One region of the Marisediminicola sp. LYQ85 genome, then DNA from elsewhere that is predicted to be linked to it. Evidence: predicted binding sites of a transcription regulator. Region 1 holds the regulator's gene; the other holds the start of a gene.
What was found. The regulator HrcA, encoded in region 1, represses chaperone genes, less so after heat shock. The targets are predictions, from matches to a motif close to TTNGCACTCGNNNNNNNCGAGTGCNAA.
Positions count from the first base shown of each region.

Region 1 (7,649 bases):
ATGTCTGCGGGGATCTCGCGCGCCACGATGCGGCTGAAGATCGAAGGCGACTCGGGAGGCATGGTCACAGCTTAAACGCTGCCGCCGACGACGAAACCGCTGTTCTCCAGCGGCGCAACGTGTGCGGTGCGGTGCGGAGCGGGGCGGCACGAGGTAGCGCGGGCGGAACCGCTCACCACCGACCGAGGGCGACACTCAACACCGCGATCGCCGCGGGCCCCGCGGTGCTCGTGCGCAAGACGGTGTCGCCGAGCCGCACCACCTCAGCACCCGCCGCAACGAGGGAGTCGAGTTCACCCTGCGCCACACCACCCTCGGGGCCGACCACGACGACGACGTCTCGGCCGTCCGACTCGATGGCGCTCAGCGGGGTCGACGCCGTCGGGTCGAGAACGAGAAGGCGTGCGGAGTCGGCGAGCCGAGCGAGCTGCTTCGTCGACACGACGGGCGAGACCTCGGGCAACCACGGCCGGACAGACTGCTTCGTCGCCTCGCGCACGATCGCGGTCCAGCGGTCGTGACCCTTGCGGACCTTGGCGCCCTCCCACTTGACGATCGACCGCTGAGCCGCCCACGGAACCACACCGTCGACACCGAGCTCTGTCGCCGCCTGCACGGCGGCCTCGTCACGGTCGCCCTTCGCGAGGGCTTGGGCGAGCCACAGTGCGGGGCTCGCCGCGGGGTGTTCGACGACCGTCACGACCTCGACCACGAGCTGGGTGTGTTCGGCGACGGCCACGAGCCCCGTCACGACGAGCCCCGAGCCGTTTCCGACGACGAGCGACTCCCCCACCGACACGCGACTCACCGTCACCGCGTGACGCGCTTCGGGGCCGTCGATCGTGACGCGATCGCCCGTTCGGGCCTCGACGAGATCGTCGCTCAAGTAGAAGTGCGCCATCCGACCAGCTTCGCAGATCGCGGCGCGTGCGCCCGTCGCCCGTCGCCCCCATCGCCCCCATCCCCACCCTCTCCGTCGGAAATTCAGGAGGTGGGTGCCCGCCCGCACGCCACGTCGCCCACACCGCGCGTCAGTCACGAGCGCCGCGCGGGCATCTCCTGAATTTGCGACGGATCGTGCGCAATACCGACGGATCGTGCGCGTGGCATCCGTAGTCGAGTGCAGGCGACGAGGCGCTCTCTCGACACCCCGTGATGGAAATTCAGGAGACCGCTGTCAAGCCCAGCACCGTGACGCCGCGGTGGCGAGCGGAACACCGGCCACGGGCGGCCGTCTCCTGAATTTGCGACGGGAACGGGAGGTGGCGGATGACGGGAGCGGAGCCCGCCCGGGAGCGGAGCCCGCCCGAGGGCGGGCTCCGCGTGCGTCAGATGTTGAGGAAGCGGTCGCGGAGCTTCTCGAAGAGGCCCTGCTGGAACTGCGACAGGCTCGGAGCGTGCGCCTTGCGAGCCTTCGCGAGCTGTTTGACGAGGTCCTGCTCCTTGTGACTGAGCTTCGTGGGGGTCATGACCTGCACGCCGATCTTCAGATCGCCCCGGCCGCCGCCGCGCAAGCGCGTGATGCCGCGATCCTTGACCGTGATGACCTCGGCGCTCTGCGTGCCGGGCTTGATGTCGACGGTCACGTCGCCGTCGAGAGTCTTCAGCGTCGTCGTCGTTCCGAGGATCGCGTCGGTCATCTGCACCTCGAGGGTCGCGAGGAGGTCGTCACCGTTGCGGCTGTAGATGTCGTGGTGCCGAACCTTGATCTCGAGGTAGAGGTCGCCGTTGGGGCCGCCGGCGGGCCCGACCTCACCCTGGGAGGGCATCTGCAGGCGGAGTCCGGTGTCGACACCGGCCGGGATGTCGACGGGGATGCTGCGACGCGCGCGCACGCGCCCCTGGCCCGAGCAGGTCGGGCACGGGTTGGGGATGACGGTGCCGTATCCGCGGCAGGTGCCGCACGGGCTCGAGGTCATGACGTTGCCGAGCAGGCTGCGCACGGCGCGCTGGATCTGGCCGGTCCCGCGGCAGATGTCGCACGTCTGGGGCTGGGTGCCGGGGGCGCAACACGTGCCGTTGCACGTCTCGCAGAGCACGGCCGTGTCGACCTCGAGGTCGCGCTGAGTTCCGAAGACGATCTCTTCGAGGTCCACCTCGACGCGGATGAGTGCGTCCTGACCCCGCTCGCTCCTGCTGCGCGGCCCCGAACGGCCCCCACCGGCACCTCCGCCACCGAAGAAGGACTCGAAGATGTCGCCGAATCCGCCGAAGTTCTGCCCGCCGAAGCCGGCCTGCGGGCCGAGGTCGTACTGCTGGCGCTGCTGCGGGTCGGAGAGCACGTCGTAGGCGTGGGTCACCGACTTGAACTTCTCGGATGCGTCGGCGCCGGGGTTCACGTCGGGGTGCAGTTCGCGCGCGAGCCTGCGATACGCCTTCTTGATCTCCTCGGGGGTCGCCTCGCGAGAGACTCCGAGCGTTTCGTAATGGTCAGCCACGTGGTTTCCTTCTGATTGCTATCGATCGCGTCGCACTCGTCGCACCCCACCGCACGGCGGTGGACGACGGTCAGCGCGCGTCAGGGTGGTCGTCGCCGAGCAAGCGCGACAGGTATCGGGCGACCGCGCGGATCGCGGCCATGTTGTTGGAGTAGTCCATGCGGGTGGGGCCGAGCACGCCGAGCCTCGCGAGGTCGGTTCCCGTCCCGGCGTAGCCGCTCGTGAGCACCGAGGTCTCACCGAGGCCGAAGGAGGCGTTCTCGCGACCGATGCTGATCGAGAAGCCGTTCTCGTCGGGGGCCATCTCGCCGAAGAGGCGCAGGAGCGTCACTTGCTCCTCGATGGCTTCGAGCACGGGGTAGATGCTCCCGGAGAAGTCCTCTTCGGTGCGGGCGAGGTTCGCGGCGCCCGCCATGAGCAGTCGCTCGTGCCGGTTGGCCGCGACCTGCTCGATGAGGGTCGCCGTCACCCGCCCGACGACGCCCGCGCGCTCGGGAGCGAACTGGTCGTCGAACGCTTCGAGGCGCACGGCCGCTTCGGCGAGGCCGAGCCCGCCGAGGCTCGAGTTGAGCTTGGCTCGGAGCTCGCCGAGGAACGCCTCGTCGACCCCCTCTGCGACGTCGACGACGCGTTGCTCGACGCGACCGGAGTCGGTGATGAGCACCGTCATGACGCGAGTCGAGCTCAGCGGAACGAGTTCGAGGTGACGAACTCGCGACGTGCCGAGCGTCGGGTACTGCACGAGCGCGACCTGGTTGGTGAGTTGCGAGAGCAGGCGCACGGTTCGCGCGAGAGTCTCGTCGAGGTCGGCCGATTGCCCGAGGAATGTCTCGATGGCTTGGCGCTGAGCGGCGGTGAGCGGGCGCAGGTCGGCGAGCTGGTCGACGAAGACGCGGTAGCCCTTGTCGGTCGGGATGCGTCCCGACGACGTGTGGGGCGCGGTGATGAGCTCTTCCTCCTCGAGGAGGGCCATGTCGTTGCGGATGGTCGCGGCCGACACCCCGAAGGCGTGGCGCTCGACGATGGACCGGGAGCCGACGGGCTCGCGCGACTCGACGTAGTCCTGCACGATGACCCGGAGAACTTCGAGGCTGCGGTCGGACGCCATGTGCTCTCCCCTTCTCCCGACTGGCACTCACTGCAAAGGACTGCCAATTGTATCGCGACCTGCCGGGCGGGAGCGTTGCACGCAGGCTTTCCGCAGCACTACCGTATGACGTAGTCCATGGCGGGACCCGCCTGTTGGCGCGGGACCGCATGGCCGCACGCCGATCGCGGCGAGCGGTCCCTCCGCCTCGAAAGGCCCACCGTGTCGAATCCCTCACCGCAGCCGCAGCCTTCGGCTCCGCTGAGCGCCGCCGACGACAGGCAGTGGGGGTCTCTCGCGCACATCCTGGGCATTCTCGGCATCGTGCCAGCCCTCGTCATCTGGCTCATCTTCAAGGATCGCGGTTCCTTCACCGACACCGAGGGCAAAGAGGCTCTGAACTTCCAGATCACACTCCTCGCCGCCGATCTGCTGGGCTACATCCTGGTCTTCGTCGGCATCGGGTTCATCATCCTGCCGGTCGTCTTCGTGGCCCGCATCGTGTTCTCGATCATCGCCTTCCTCAAGGCCAAAGACGGACACAACTACCGCTATCCGTTCGCCGTCCGTCTCATCAAATAACAGCTTCTCACCACACCAACCGCACTCGGAGGAACCATGAGCGACAACTATCCGCCCAACGCCAACCCCTACTCGTCGGCTCCGCAGCCGATGAGCCCGGCAGACGAGAAGCTCTGGGCCACGCTCACGCACGTCGGAGGGATCTTCTTCAGCTTCCTCCCCGCGCTCATCGTCTACCTCGTGCTCAAGGACCGCGGCCCGTTCGTGCGCCAGCACAGCGCCACGGCGCTCAACTTCCAGCTCACGATGCTCATCGCGTCGTTCATCGGTGGCATCCTGACCGTCATCGTCGTCGGGCTCTTCGTGCTCCTCGCCGTGGCCGTCGTCGTCATCGTCTTCAGCATCATCGCGGCGATCGCGGCGAACAAGGGTGAGGCATACGCCTACCCGCTGACGATCCCGTTCCTCAAGTAGCCCGCGAGCTGCACCCGAACGAAGGCCCCGCCGCGAGGTGGGGCCTTCGTGCTGTCGTCGGGAGGCGCGCTCAGTCGTCGAGCAGGGCGCGCACGACGGCGTCGGCGAGCAGACGGCCACGCAGCGTCAAGACGACGGTGCCGCGCAGGGCGGCCGCCGGGTCGACGAGGCCGTCGGCGATGAGGGAGGCGACGGATGTGCGCCCCCGCGGCTCGAGCGACGAGATGGGCGTGCCGTCCCGCAAGCGCGAGGTCAGCAGAACCCGCTCGACGAATCGCGTGCGATCGTCGAGGGTCTCCCGCCCGGCCGCGGGTGATTCGCCGCGGCCGATCCGCTCGGCGTACGCGGCCGGGTGTTTGACGTTCCACCAGCGCACGCCGCCGATGTGACTGTGCGCTCCGGGGCCGACGCCCCACCAGTCCTCGCCGGTCCAGTAGGCGAGATTGTGGTGCGAGCGCTGAGCGGGAGTCATCGCCCAGTTGCTCACCTCGTACCACTGATATCCCGCGTCGGCGAGCATCCGGTCGGCGAGCTCGTAGAAGTCGGCCTGCAGGTCGTCGTCGGGGGCCTCGACTTCGCCGCGCCGGATCCGACGCGCGAGGGCCGTGCCGTCTTCGATGATGAGGGCGTATGCCGAGATGTGGTCGGGCTTCTGGGCGATCGCGTGCTCGAGTGAGCGTCGCCAGTCGTCGAGGGTCTCCCCCGGTGTGCCGTAGATGAGGTCGAGACTCACGTCGAGCCCAGCCCGCCTCGCCGCGTCGACGACGAGCGGAACCCGGTCGGGATCGTGGGTGCGATCCAGGGTCGCGAGCACGTGTGGCACGGCGGACTGCATGCCGAACGACACGCGCGTGAAGCCGGCCCGGGCGAGGGCTTCGAGGTAGTCGGCGTCGACCGAGTCGGGGTTCGCTTCGGTCGTCACCTCGGCGTCGGGCGCCAGACCCCACGTGTCGCGCACGGCGTCGAGCATCGCCACGAGGTCGCTCGCGGGCAGCATCGTCGGGGTCCCGCCGCCGAAGAAGACCGTCGACGCGCGACGCTCGGCCGCTCCGGACTGGTTAAGCAGGCGACCGGCGGCCTCGACCTCGGCGATCGCCTGGCCCGCGAAGTCGACGCGCTTCGCCCCGCGGAGTTCGTCGGAGGTGTAGGTGTTGAAGTCGCAGTAGCCACACCTCACGCGACAGAAGGGCACGTGGAGGTAGACGCCGAACGCTCGATCGGCCGAGCCCTCGGCGACGGAGCGCGGGAGAGCGCCGTCGAGCGGGGCGGGGTCGGCGAGAGGGAGGGCGCTCGGCATCCGCGTCAGTCGGTCGGCCCGGCGAGCACCCGCAGGTAGCGACGGGTGTAGAGGGCTTGCGCGATGCGGAGCGGAATGAAGAGGGCGCGCCAGTACCACGTGCTCGGCCGTGAGAACGCGGAGATCGCGAGCCAGACCGACCCGTCGTCGCCGCGTTCGACGATGAACGCCTCTTCGCCGCTCTCGGGGTGGCCCGCGAGCGTGCCGTAGGCGAAGCCGACACGGTCGGGCTCGTTGACGACGTAGACGACCCTCACGTTGGCGGTCACGGGGATCAGGAGGAAGCGGATGGTGAGCGTCGCCGTGTCACCGGGGACGAGATACGAGGCGCCGTCGGCGTTGAACGTGTCTTCGTCGGCCTCGGCGACGGTCGCCGACACCGTGGGGATGCCCGCCGTGTCGAACCCCACGGGAGTGTATGTCGCATCCGTGACGGCAGCGGGAGCGTCGGAGACTTCGACCCGGAACCCGGAGAGCCGCTGGATGCCCCACGTCATCGTCTGAGCGGATGCCCACGCGAACCTGTTGTCGCCGTGGCCGATGCGCTGGCGCTTCACGATCGATCGGAAACCCGCGGGTGGGAACACCGCGAGATCGGGCGCCTTGGTGCCGCCGATTGCGCCGTAGGTCACCGGTCGACGCCAGAGCGGAACCGCTTCGGACTCGGTCACGCGCTACTTCGCTTTTTTCTCGACGTCGCCCGAGAGTGCGGCGATGAAGGCCTCCTGCGGAACCTCGACGCGGCCGACCATCTTCATGCGCTTCTTGCCCTCCTTCTGCTTCTCGAGCAGTTTGCGCTTGCGGGTGATGTCGCCGCCGTAGCACTTGGCGAGCACGTCTTTGCGCATCGCGCGGATGCTCTCGCGCGCGATGATGCGCGCACCGATCGCCGCCTGGATCGGAACCTCGAACTGCTGACGCGGGATGAGCTCGCGGAGCCGACCGGTCATGAGCACGCCGTACGCGTAGGCCTTGTCGCGATGCACGATCGCGCTGAAGGCGTCGACCTGCTCGCCCTGGAGGAGGATGTCGACCTTGACGAGGTCGGACTCCTGGTCGCCGATGGGCTCGTAGTCGAGCGAGGCGTAGCCCGCCGTCTTGGATTTCAGGTTGTCGAAGAAGTCGAAGACGATCTCGGCGAGCGGCATCGTGTAGCGGATCTCGACGCGGTCCTCACCGAGGTACTCCATGCCGAGGAGGTTGCCTCGCCTGCTCTGGCACAGCTCCATGATGACGCCGACGTAGTCCTTGGGGGCGAGGATCGCCGCCTTGACCATGGGCTCGCTCACCGACGCGATCTTGCCGCCGGGGAACTCGCTCGGGTTCGTGACCGTCACCGTCTTCTTGTCGTCGGTCGTGACCTCGTAGATCACCGACGGCGCCGTCGCGATGAGGTCGAGACCGAATTCGCGCTCGAGGCGCTCGGTGACGATCTCGAGGTGCAGGAGACCGAGGAATCCGCAGCGGAACCCGAATCCGAGGGCCACGGAGGTCTCGGGCTCGTAGACGAGCGCGGCGTCGGAGAGCTTGAGCTTGTCGAGGGCTTCACGCAGCACCGGGTAGTCGGAGCCGTCGATCGGGTAGAGCCCCGAGAAGACCATCGGGAGGGGCTCGGTGTAGCCGGGGAGCGCGTCGGTCGCGGGCTTCTGCGCCGTCGTCACCGTGTCGCCGACCTTCGACTGGCGCACGTCTTTCACGCCCGTGATGAGGTAGCCGACCTCGCCGACCCCCAGACCCTGGCTCGGCGTCGGCTCAGGCGAGCTGACGCCGATCTCGAGGATCTCGTGAGTCGCGCGCGTCGACATCATCTGGATCTTCTCGCGCGGCGAGA
Region 1 is NZ_JBKIWO010000001.1:1,110,158-1,117,806, forward strand. It holds gene ACLHG5_RS05170 (histidine triad nucleotide-binding protein) at 1-62, opposite strand, end outside; gene ACLHG5_RS05175 (16S rRNA (uracil(1498)-N(3))-methyltransferase) at 173-901, opposite strand; gene dnaJ (molecular chaperone DnaJ) at 1,329-2,438, opposite strand; gene hrcA (heat-inducible transcriptional repressor HrcA) at 2,509-3,546, opposite strand; gene ACLHG5_RS05190 (DUF4870 domain-containing protein) at 3,748-4,107, shown strand; gene ACLHG5_RS05195 (DUF4870 domain-containing protein) at 4,144-4,521, shown strand; gene hemW (radical SAM family heme chaperone HemW) at 4,592-5,818, opposite strand; gene ACLHG5_RS05205 (DUF1990 family protein) at 5,824-6,489, opposite strand; gene lepA (translation elongation factor 4) at 6,493-7,649, opposite strand, start outside.

Region 2 (7,649 bases), on a different contig from region 1:
GCCTCGGCGCGCGCATCGAGCGGTCGTACCTTCCGTGAGCGAGCCGGTGCCCATCGACATCGAGGTCTCGACGCCCGAGAGCATGGCCGCGCTCGGAGCCCACGTCGCGAGGCAGCTGCGAGCGGGCGACATCGTCGCGCTCGACGGCCCGCTCGGTGCGGGCAAGACCACCTTCACTCGCGGGCTCGGGGGCGAGCTCGGCGTGCGGGGCACGGTCTCGAGCCCCACCTTCGTGCTCGCGCGCACGCATCCTCGAACCGCGGGGGGCGCACCGCTCGTGCACGTCGACGCCTACCGTCTCGGGTCGGCCGCCGAGCTCGACGACCTCGACATCGACTTCGCCGAGTCCATCGTCGTCGTCGAGTGGGCCGCCGGGATGCTCGCCGGCCTCGACGACTCGGTGCTGCGCATCACGATCGAGCGCCCGACGGGGGCCGGGCGAGGCGAGCTTGTCGACAACGACAACGACAACGACAGCGACGGCGACACCGTCGACGACGAGCCGATCGAGGCGAGGGTCGTGCGCATCGAACCGCTCGGTGACCGCTGGGCCCGGCGGCCCTTCGTCGCTCCGGTGTGACAGACGGGTTCGCTCGCGCCCCGGTCATCTAGGCTTGGCGGGTGATTCTCGCGATCGACACGTCGGGCGGCACGACCGTCGGTCTCGTCGACGACGGGGCGAACGCCGTCGCGGAGCGATCGTCATCCGATTCCCGACGGCACGCCGAGGTCGTCGGCAGTCTCATCGTCGAGTGCCTCGCCGATGCGCGTGCTCGGGCATCGGACGTCGCCGCGGTCGCGGTCGGAATGGGGCCGGGACCGTTCACGGGCCTCAGGGTCGGCATCGCCGCGGCGGAGGCCTTCGGGCTCGGACGAGCCGTACCCGTTCTGCGGGTCGTGAGCCACGACGCCATCGCGAGTTCCGAGCTCGCGTCGGAGAACCGCCCCCTTCTCGTCGTCACCGACGCGCGTCGGCGCGAGGTCTACTGGTCCACATACTCGGGTCTCGCGAGCGACGGGGTCCCCGAGCGAGCGGATGCCGCAGGCCTCTGCCGCCCCGCCGACCTCGAGTCGGCGGTCCCCGACTTCTCGCGCTTCGCGAGGGTCGACGACGTGGCGGTGTCGGCAGTCGCCCTCGGTGTTCTCGCCGCGCGCATGAGGTCGGCGGAACGGCAGTTCGCGTCGGCTGCTCCGCTCTACCTCCGTTCGCCCGACGTCACGGTGTCGAGCGGCCCGAAGCGCGTGACGTCGTGACGTGGCAGTTGCGCCGCGCCGGGGAGGGTGACCTCGACGCGATCATGCTGCTCGAGGAGAGCATCTTCTCCACCGACGCGTGGTCGAGGGCCACGATGCGGGCGGAGGTCGCCAACGCGCAGGGCTACTACCTCGTCGCGTTCCGCCCGGAGTCGCCCGATCGTGTCGACGGGTATTCGGGTCTCTTCGCCCCGCGTCGGGCCCCTCAAGCCGACGTCAACACGATCGCCGTCGCCCCCGCGGCTCGACGTCGAGGTCTCGGTAGGGTCCTCATGCTCGCGATGCTCGCCGAGGCGAGGGAGCGCGGTGCTCACGAGGTCCTCCTCGAGGTGCGGGCTGACAACCCGTCGGCCCAAGCGCTCTACCGCGACCTCGGGTTCGTCGAGATCGCCGTGCGACCGCGGTACTACCAACCCGACGACGTCGACGCCGTCGTCATGCGGCTCGTGTTCATCGAGCCCGAGACCGTGCCGGCGACCGGCAGCACGATCGACGCGTCGCCCCCTACGACGGCCGACCCGACGAACGGACCCGCGACATGAGTGCCGACGCCCCCGCGCCCCTCGTGCTCGGCATTGAGACGAGTTGCGACGAGACGGGGATCGGCATCGTGCGGGGCTCGACTCTTCTGGCGAACGTCATCGCCTCATCGATGGAGGAGCACGCTCGCTACGGGGGAGTGGTTCCTGAGATCGCCGCTCGAGCTCACCTCGAGGCGCTCGCCCCGACGATCTCCTCGGCGCTCGCCGAGGCGCGCGTCGACCTCGCAGACCTCGACGCCGTGGCCGTGACGAGCGGACCGGGGCTCGCGGGAGCGCTCATGGTGGGGGTCGGCGCCGCGAAGGCTCTCGCGATCGCCCTCGACAAACCGCTCTACGCCGTCAATCACCTCGTCGGTCACGTCGGGGCCGACCTCGTGAGCGAGTCGGCGGAGCCCCTCGAGACACCGACGGTCGCGCTCCTCGTGTCGGGAGGTCACACATCCCTCCTCCTCGTGCACGACCTGACCTCCGACGTCGAGTTGCTCGGCGAGACGATCGACGACGCCGCGGGCGAGGCCTTCGACAAGGTCGCGCGGTTGCTCGGCCTGCCCTACCCGGGCGGCCCGGAGATCGACCGGGCCGCGGTGGGGGGCGACCCGCGCGCTATCCGTTTTCCCCGCGGCCTCACCCGTCCCCGCGACCTCGACGCGCACCGCTACGACTTCTCCTTCTCGGGCCTCAAGACGGCCGTGGCCCGCTGGGTCGAGGCCGTGCGGGATCGCGGCGAGGAGGTTCCGATCGCGGATGTCGCGGCGAGCTTCCGCGAGGCGGTCGCCGACGTTCTCATCACGAAGGCCGTCGCGGCGTGTCGGGATCTCGGAGTCCCCCGCCTGCTGCTCGGCGGAGGGGTCGTCGCCAACGCGCGCGTGCGCGAACTCGCGACGGAGCGTTGCGCCGCGGAGGGGATCGAGTTGCGCATCCCGCCGCTCTCGCTGTGCACCGACAACGGGGCGATGATCGCGGCTCTCGCCGCCCGCCTGATCGCCGCGGGGGCCCCGCCGTCGACCCTGCATTTCTCTGCGGACTCGACCCTGCCCGTCACCTCCATCCAGGCGTGACGCTCGTTTGACACCCCTCCGGCGCGATGTCAGGCTGAGCCGAACCGTGTCACCTCAGCCATTCCGCTAGGAGCTCCTATGTCCGACCCCAAAGACGACTCTGTGCCACCCGTTCCGCCTGCGCCGTCCGACCAGCAGGCAGACGACCACTCCGTCGCCGCGCAGCCGTCGCCGCCGGAACCGACCGCTCCCGAGGGTCAGGGCACCTACACCGCGCCCGGCGAGTACACGGCACCGGGCGGATACGCCCCGCCGCAGCCCGAGGCGACCTCGAATGCGTACGGTGCTCCCGCCGACTACGCGCAGCCCGGCGGATATCAGCCGCCCAGCGGTTACCAGCAGAGCAACGGCTACCAGCAGAGCAACGGGTACCAGCAGCCCGGTGGCTACCAGCAGACGAGCGGATACGGTTCGGCGGGGTACACCCCGGCCCCGCCCGCTCCGCCGAAGACGCTGAGCCTCCTCGGAATGATCGCGGGGATCGTCAGCGTCCTCGGTCTGTGGGTCCTCTTCATTCCGATTGCGGGGGCCCTCCTGGGCCTGTTCTTCCCGGCCGCCGCGATCGTGCTCGGGTTCCTCGGAAAGTCGCGCGAGGGTGCGCCGGCGCGGGGGCTGTGGCTCACGGCGCTCATCACCGGTTTCGTCAGTGTCGGGCTCGCCCTCATCGCTCTCGTCGGGTGGATCGCGTTCTTCGCCGTCATCGGCAGCGACCCCTACTCCGGCGGGTACTAGGCACCGACCGCGGGCTCCACTCGCTCGACGAGGAGAGCCGAGTGCCGGCCGGCGACGCGCGTCACGATGAGCGTCGCAGAGCCGGTGCCCTTGAGTGACAGTCGCGACCTCAGCTTCGCCGGGTCGACGTCGACGCCGCGCTTCTTGATCTCCAGGCGACCGATGCCGCGAGCGGCGAGTTCTCTCTTGAGGGTGCGCTCGTCGAAGGGCAGGGTCGCGATGACACGGAACGGCACCGCGAAGGGCGTCTCGACGACCTCGTCCGAAGTCAGGTAGGCGATCGAGTCGCTCACCATGCGCGCGTCGAGCGACCTCGCGAGGTCGCCGATCAAGCGGGCGCGGATGACCGCACCGTCGGGTTCGTAGACGACACCCCCGAGGGCGCCCGTCGCGACATCCTCGCTGTCTCCGTGGGAGATCATCTCCGCGGTGCCGTGTGCGCCCATCACGAGAGCGGAACGCGTGATGCCGTCCCGTGCCGCCGCACCGAACCAGACGCCGGCCTCGACGACCTCCCGATCGACCGAGATCCACTGCGCCTCGGCGTCTGCGGGGATGAGGTCGCGGTCGACACCCGGCCCGAGCTTGACCCCGACGGGCCGATCGGCGGCGAGGCCGAACGCGAAGTCGAGGGGCGGGCTCCACTGGTTCGGGTCGTGCACGCGCGTCGTGTTGTCGTGGCCTCGCGTGCGTCTCGCCGGGTCGACGTAGACGGCGTCGACGTCGGCGAGGTCGACGGTCGCGGCATCTGCGGAGACGACGGTTGCGCCCTCCCACGGGGCGAGGTTGTAGGTCGCGATCGCCGCGGTCACGTCGTCTCTCTCGACCGCGAGCACGTCGAGGCCGAGGGCGGCGAACGCGAGGGAGTCCGCCCCGATGCCGCAGCCGAGGTCGGCGACCCTGCGCGCTCCCGCCGCCGTGAACCGCCCGGCGTGGTGGGCGGCCACGCTCAAGCGAGTGGCCTGTTCGAGGCCCGCGGTCGTGAAGAGCATGCGGTCGGCGAACTCGCCGAATTTGGCGCGAGCGCGGGCCCGCAGCTTCGACTGGCTCAGCACCGCGGCGACGAGTTCGGGGGAGTGCCCCGCGGCGCGCAGCTCGCGCACCGTGCGCACGATGTCCGCCGAGGGATCGAAGGGCGGGAGGGAGTCGAGCAACCGGAGCCCGTCGGCCGAAAGCACTTCGAGTAGGTCGCCGGTCTCCATGGCCCCATTGTCGCTCACGGGCGACCGTGTCGGCGCCGCGGGGAGAGGCGCGGCTGGCACTCCGATTGCGTGAGTGCTAATCGACCCCGTAAGCTACTTCTGGCACTCTCACCGAGAGTGTGCCAACCCCAAGTTTCGTTAGCACTGAGAAAGAAGAGGTCAACCGTGTCGGTCTCCATAAAGCCGCTCGAGGATCGCATTGTCATCAAGCAGGTCGACGCCGAGCAGACCACTGCCTCCGGTCTCGTCATTCCTGACACCGCGAAGGAGAAGCCCCAGGAGGGCGAGGTCGTCGCCGTGGGTCCAGGTCGCATCGATGACAACGGCAACCGCGTGCCCCTCGACATCGCCGTCGGCGACAAGGTCATCTACTCCAAGTACGGCGGAACCGAGGTGAAGTACGGCGGAGAAGACCTCCTCGTGCTGTCGGCTCGCGACGTGCTCGCGGTCGTCGTCCGCTAGTCACGACCCGCCAGTTCGAAGGCCCGCCCGGTCATCCGGGCGGGCCTTCGTCGTGTGCGGCGACGGCGAGAGTCGGCCCGATCCCGGGAGTAGCATCGGGACAGTGCCCGACGCCTCATCGCCCTCCCCGAGCGGCTCCCCGTCGCCCTCTCCCCGCCCCTCCGCACCGGGCGTGAAGTCCGGGTTCATCCAGGCCATCGGTGCCTACGGTCTCTGGGGTTTCCTCCCCGTCTACTTCCTCGTGCTCGCGCCGTCGGGTCCGTTCGAGATCGTCGCGTTCCGCATCCTGTTCTCGCTCGTGTTCTGCGCGCTCCTGCTCACCGTCACGCGCAGCTGGGGGGCCGTCGTCGCGATCGTGCGCTCGCCGCGACTCCTGCTCACCGTCGGGCTCGCGGGAGTGTTCATCTACGTCAACTGGCAGGTGTACATCTTCGCGGTGCTCACCGACCGGGTGCTCGAGGGCGCGCTCGGTTACTTCATCAACCCGATCGTCACGGTCTTGCTCGGTGTGCTCATCCTCCGCGAACGGTTGCGGCCCGCCCAGTGGGTCGCGGTGGCGATCAGCTTCGTCGCCGTGCTCGTGCTCGCGATCGGTTACGGCACGTTCCCGTGGATATCGCTCGCGCTCGCCTTCTCGTTCGGGCTCTACGGGCTCATCAAGAAGCGCGTGGGGCCGCGGGTCGATGCGGTGAGCGGACTCTCGCTCGAGACCGCGTGGCTCACCCCCGTCGCCGTCATCCAGCTGGCCGTCGTCGGCTCGTCGACGGGAATCCTGTTCGGCTCCGTGAGCGTCGGGCACACGCTCCTCGTGATCGGGTCGGGGGTCATCACGGCGGTTCCCCTCCTTTTGTTCGCAGGAGCCGCGCGTCGGTTGCCGCTCATCACCCTCGGTCTCGTGCAGTATCTGGCGCCCCTCCTGCAGTTCGCGTTCGGAGCCTTCGTGTTGCGCGAGGCGATGCCCCCCGAGCGCTGGGTCGGGTTCGGGCTCGTCTGGGTCGCCCTCATCGTGCTCACGGTGGACATGGTCGTTTCGGGCAGGTCGGCACGCCGCGTCGTACGCCCGCTGACCTGACACTAGGGTTCCCTCGTGCGCCGCGGAGACGCGGACACGGAAGGAGTTGATCGATGGCCCAGGGTCCCTTGCGCGCGCTCGCGACGAGTGCTGTCGCCGCCGCCCTGGCCGTGTCGCTCGTCGCGTGCGCGTCGAGCGGGACGACCGATTCGATGCCTGTCCCGAGCGCGAGCGCCACTCCGAGCCCGAGCGAGGTCGCTCCGAGTGGTGACGGCGAGCTGTCGATCGGCACCCTCTTCGAACTCACGGGCGATCTCGCCGACATCGGGGCCGCGCAGGTCGCGGGAGTGGATGCCGCGGTGCGCGCCCTCAACGAGGCCGGAGGTGTCGGCGGGACCCCCGCCGTCGTCACCCACCGCGACGCGTCGGGCGACGGCCTCGTGTCGGCCGCACGGGAACTCGCCGACCTCGGTGTGGACGTCATCATAGGGCCCGGAACCGCGGATGCCGTCGCGAGGGTCGCCGAGGCCCTGGCCGACGACGACGTCGCCGTGGTTTCGCCGACCGCGGGCCCGCTCGCCGTGGACGAGCCGCTCGCCCTCGTGCTCGCGGGGCTCGACGACAGCACGGCCCCCGACAGCATGCGCGACCCTACGACGGCCGACGACGACTTCACGGCGCTCGTGCGGACGACCGACCCCGGAGTGGCCGACGTCGACTATGCGGCGGAGGCGTTCGACGCGACGACCCTCGTCGCTCTCGCCGCGATCGCGGCCGACGACGACGGCGGGCCATCCGTCGCCGCTGCCGTGGCCTCGGTCACGACGGGGAGCGTCTCGTGCAGCGTCGTCGGGGAGTGCATCGCGGCGCTCGACGACGGTGTCACAATCGCTTTCACCGGAATGAGCGGCGCCCGCTCGTTCCGCTAGATGCGGGGCCGCGGTCATCCGTGACCAGGAGCTTCGATACCCGCGGCATCATGCGGGTTCCGTCGTGCCGGGCACACCGCACGGAGTGCTTGCCCGGTTCTGCCCCGTCAATGTAACGATTCCGTCGCGTTACACGGCTGTAACAGCCTCGTATTGTGTGGGGGTCATTCCGTCTATACCGTGAACCAACCGCGCGGTTCTTCCGTGCCGGAAAACTCACCTACACCAGAGGAGCACAATGAGCGCATTCCTGAAGGGCTCAACACCTTCCCGCTCGCACGCCTTCTCGGCGGGAATCAAGGTTGTCGCGGCCACCGCGGGCATCCTGCTGCTGGCCTCGTGCGCCAGCGGTCCTGCCGAAGAAGACACCGACGAAGCCACCACCGACTTCCCCGCGTCGTCACGCGAGGCAGACGGGGTTCTCTCGATCGGCACGATCCTTCCGCAGACCGGTAGCC
Region 2 is NZ_JBKIWO010000003.1:117,177-124,825, reverse strand. It holds gene alr (alanine racemase) at 1-38, shown strand, start outside; gene tsaE (tRNA (adenosine(37)-N6)-threonylcarbamoyltransferase complex ATPase subunit type 1 TsaE) at 35-580, shown strand; gene tsaB (tRNA (adenosine(37)-N6)-threonylcarbamoyltransferase complex dimerization subunit type 1 TsaB) at 622-1,254, shown strand; gene rimI (ribosomal protein S18-alanine N-acetyltransferase) at 1,251-1,796, shown strand; gene tsaD (tRNA (adenosine(37)-N6)-threonylcarbamoyltransferase complex transferase subunit TsaD) at 1,793-2,854, shown strand; gene ACLHG5_RS12825 (hypothetical protein) at 2,933-3,586, shown strand; gene ACLHG5_RS12820 (THUMP-like domain-containing protein) at 3,583-4,788, opposite strand; gene groES (co-chaperone GroES) at 4,954-5,250, shown strand; gene rarD (EamA family transporter RarD) at 5,354-6,322, shown strand; gene ACLHG5_RS12805 (ABC transporter substrate-binding protein) at 6,376-7,191, shown strand; gene ACLHG5_RS12800 (ABC transporter substrate-binding protein) at 7,430-7,649, shown strand, end outside.
Region 2: a site for HrcA is predicted at 4,842-4,868, ahead of groES (co-chaperone GroES). Genes of this name have one in related genera too.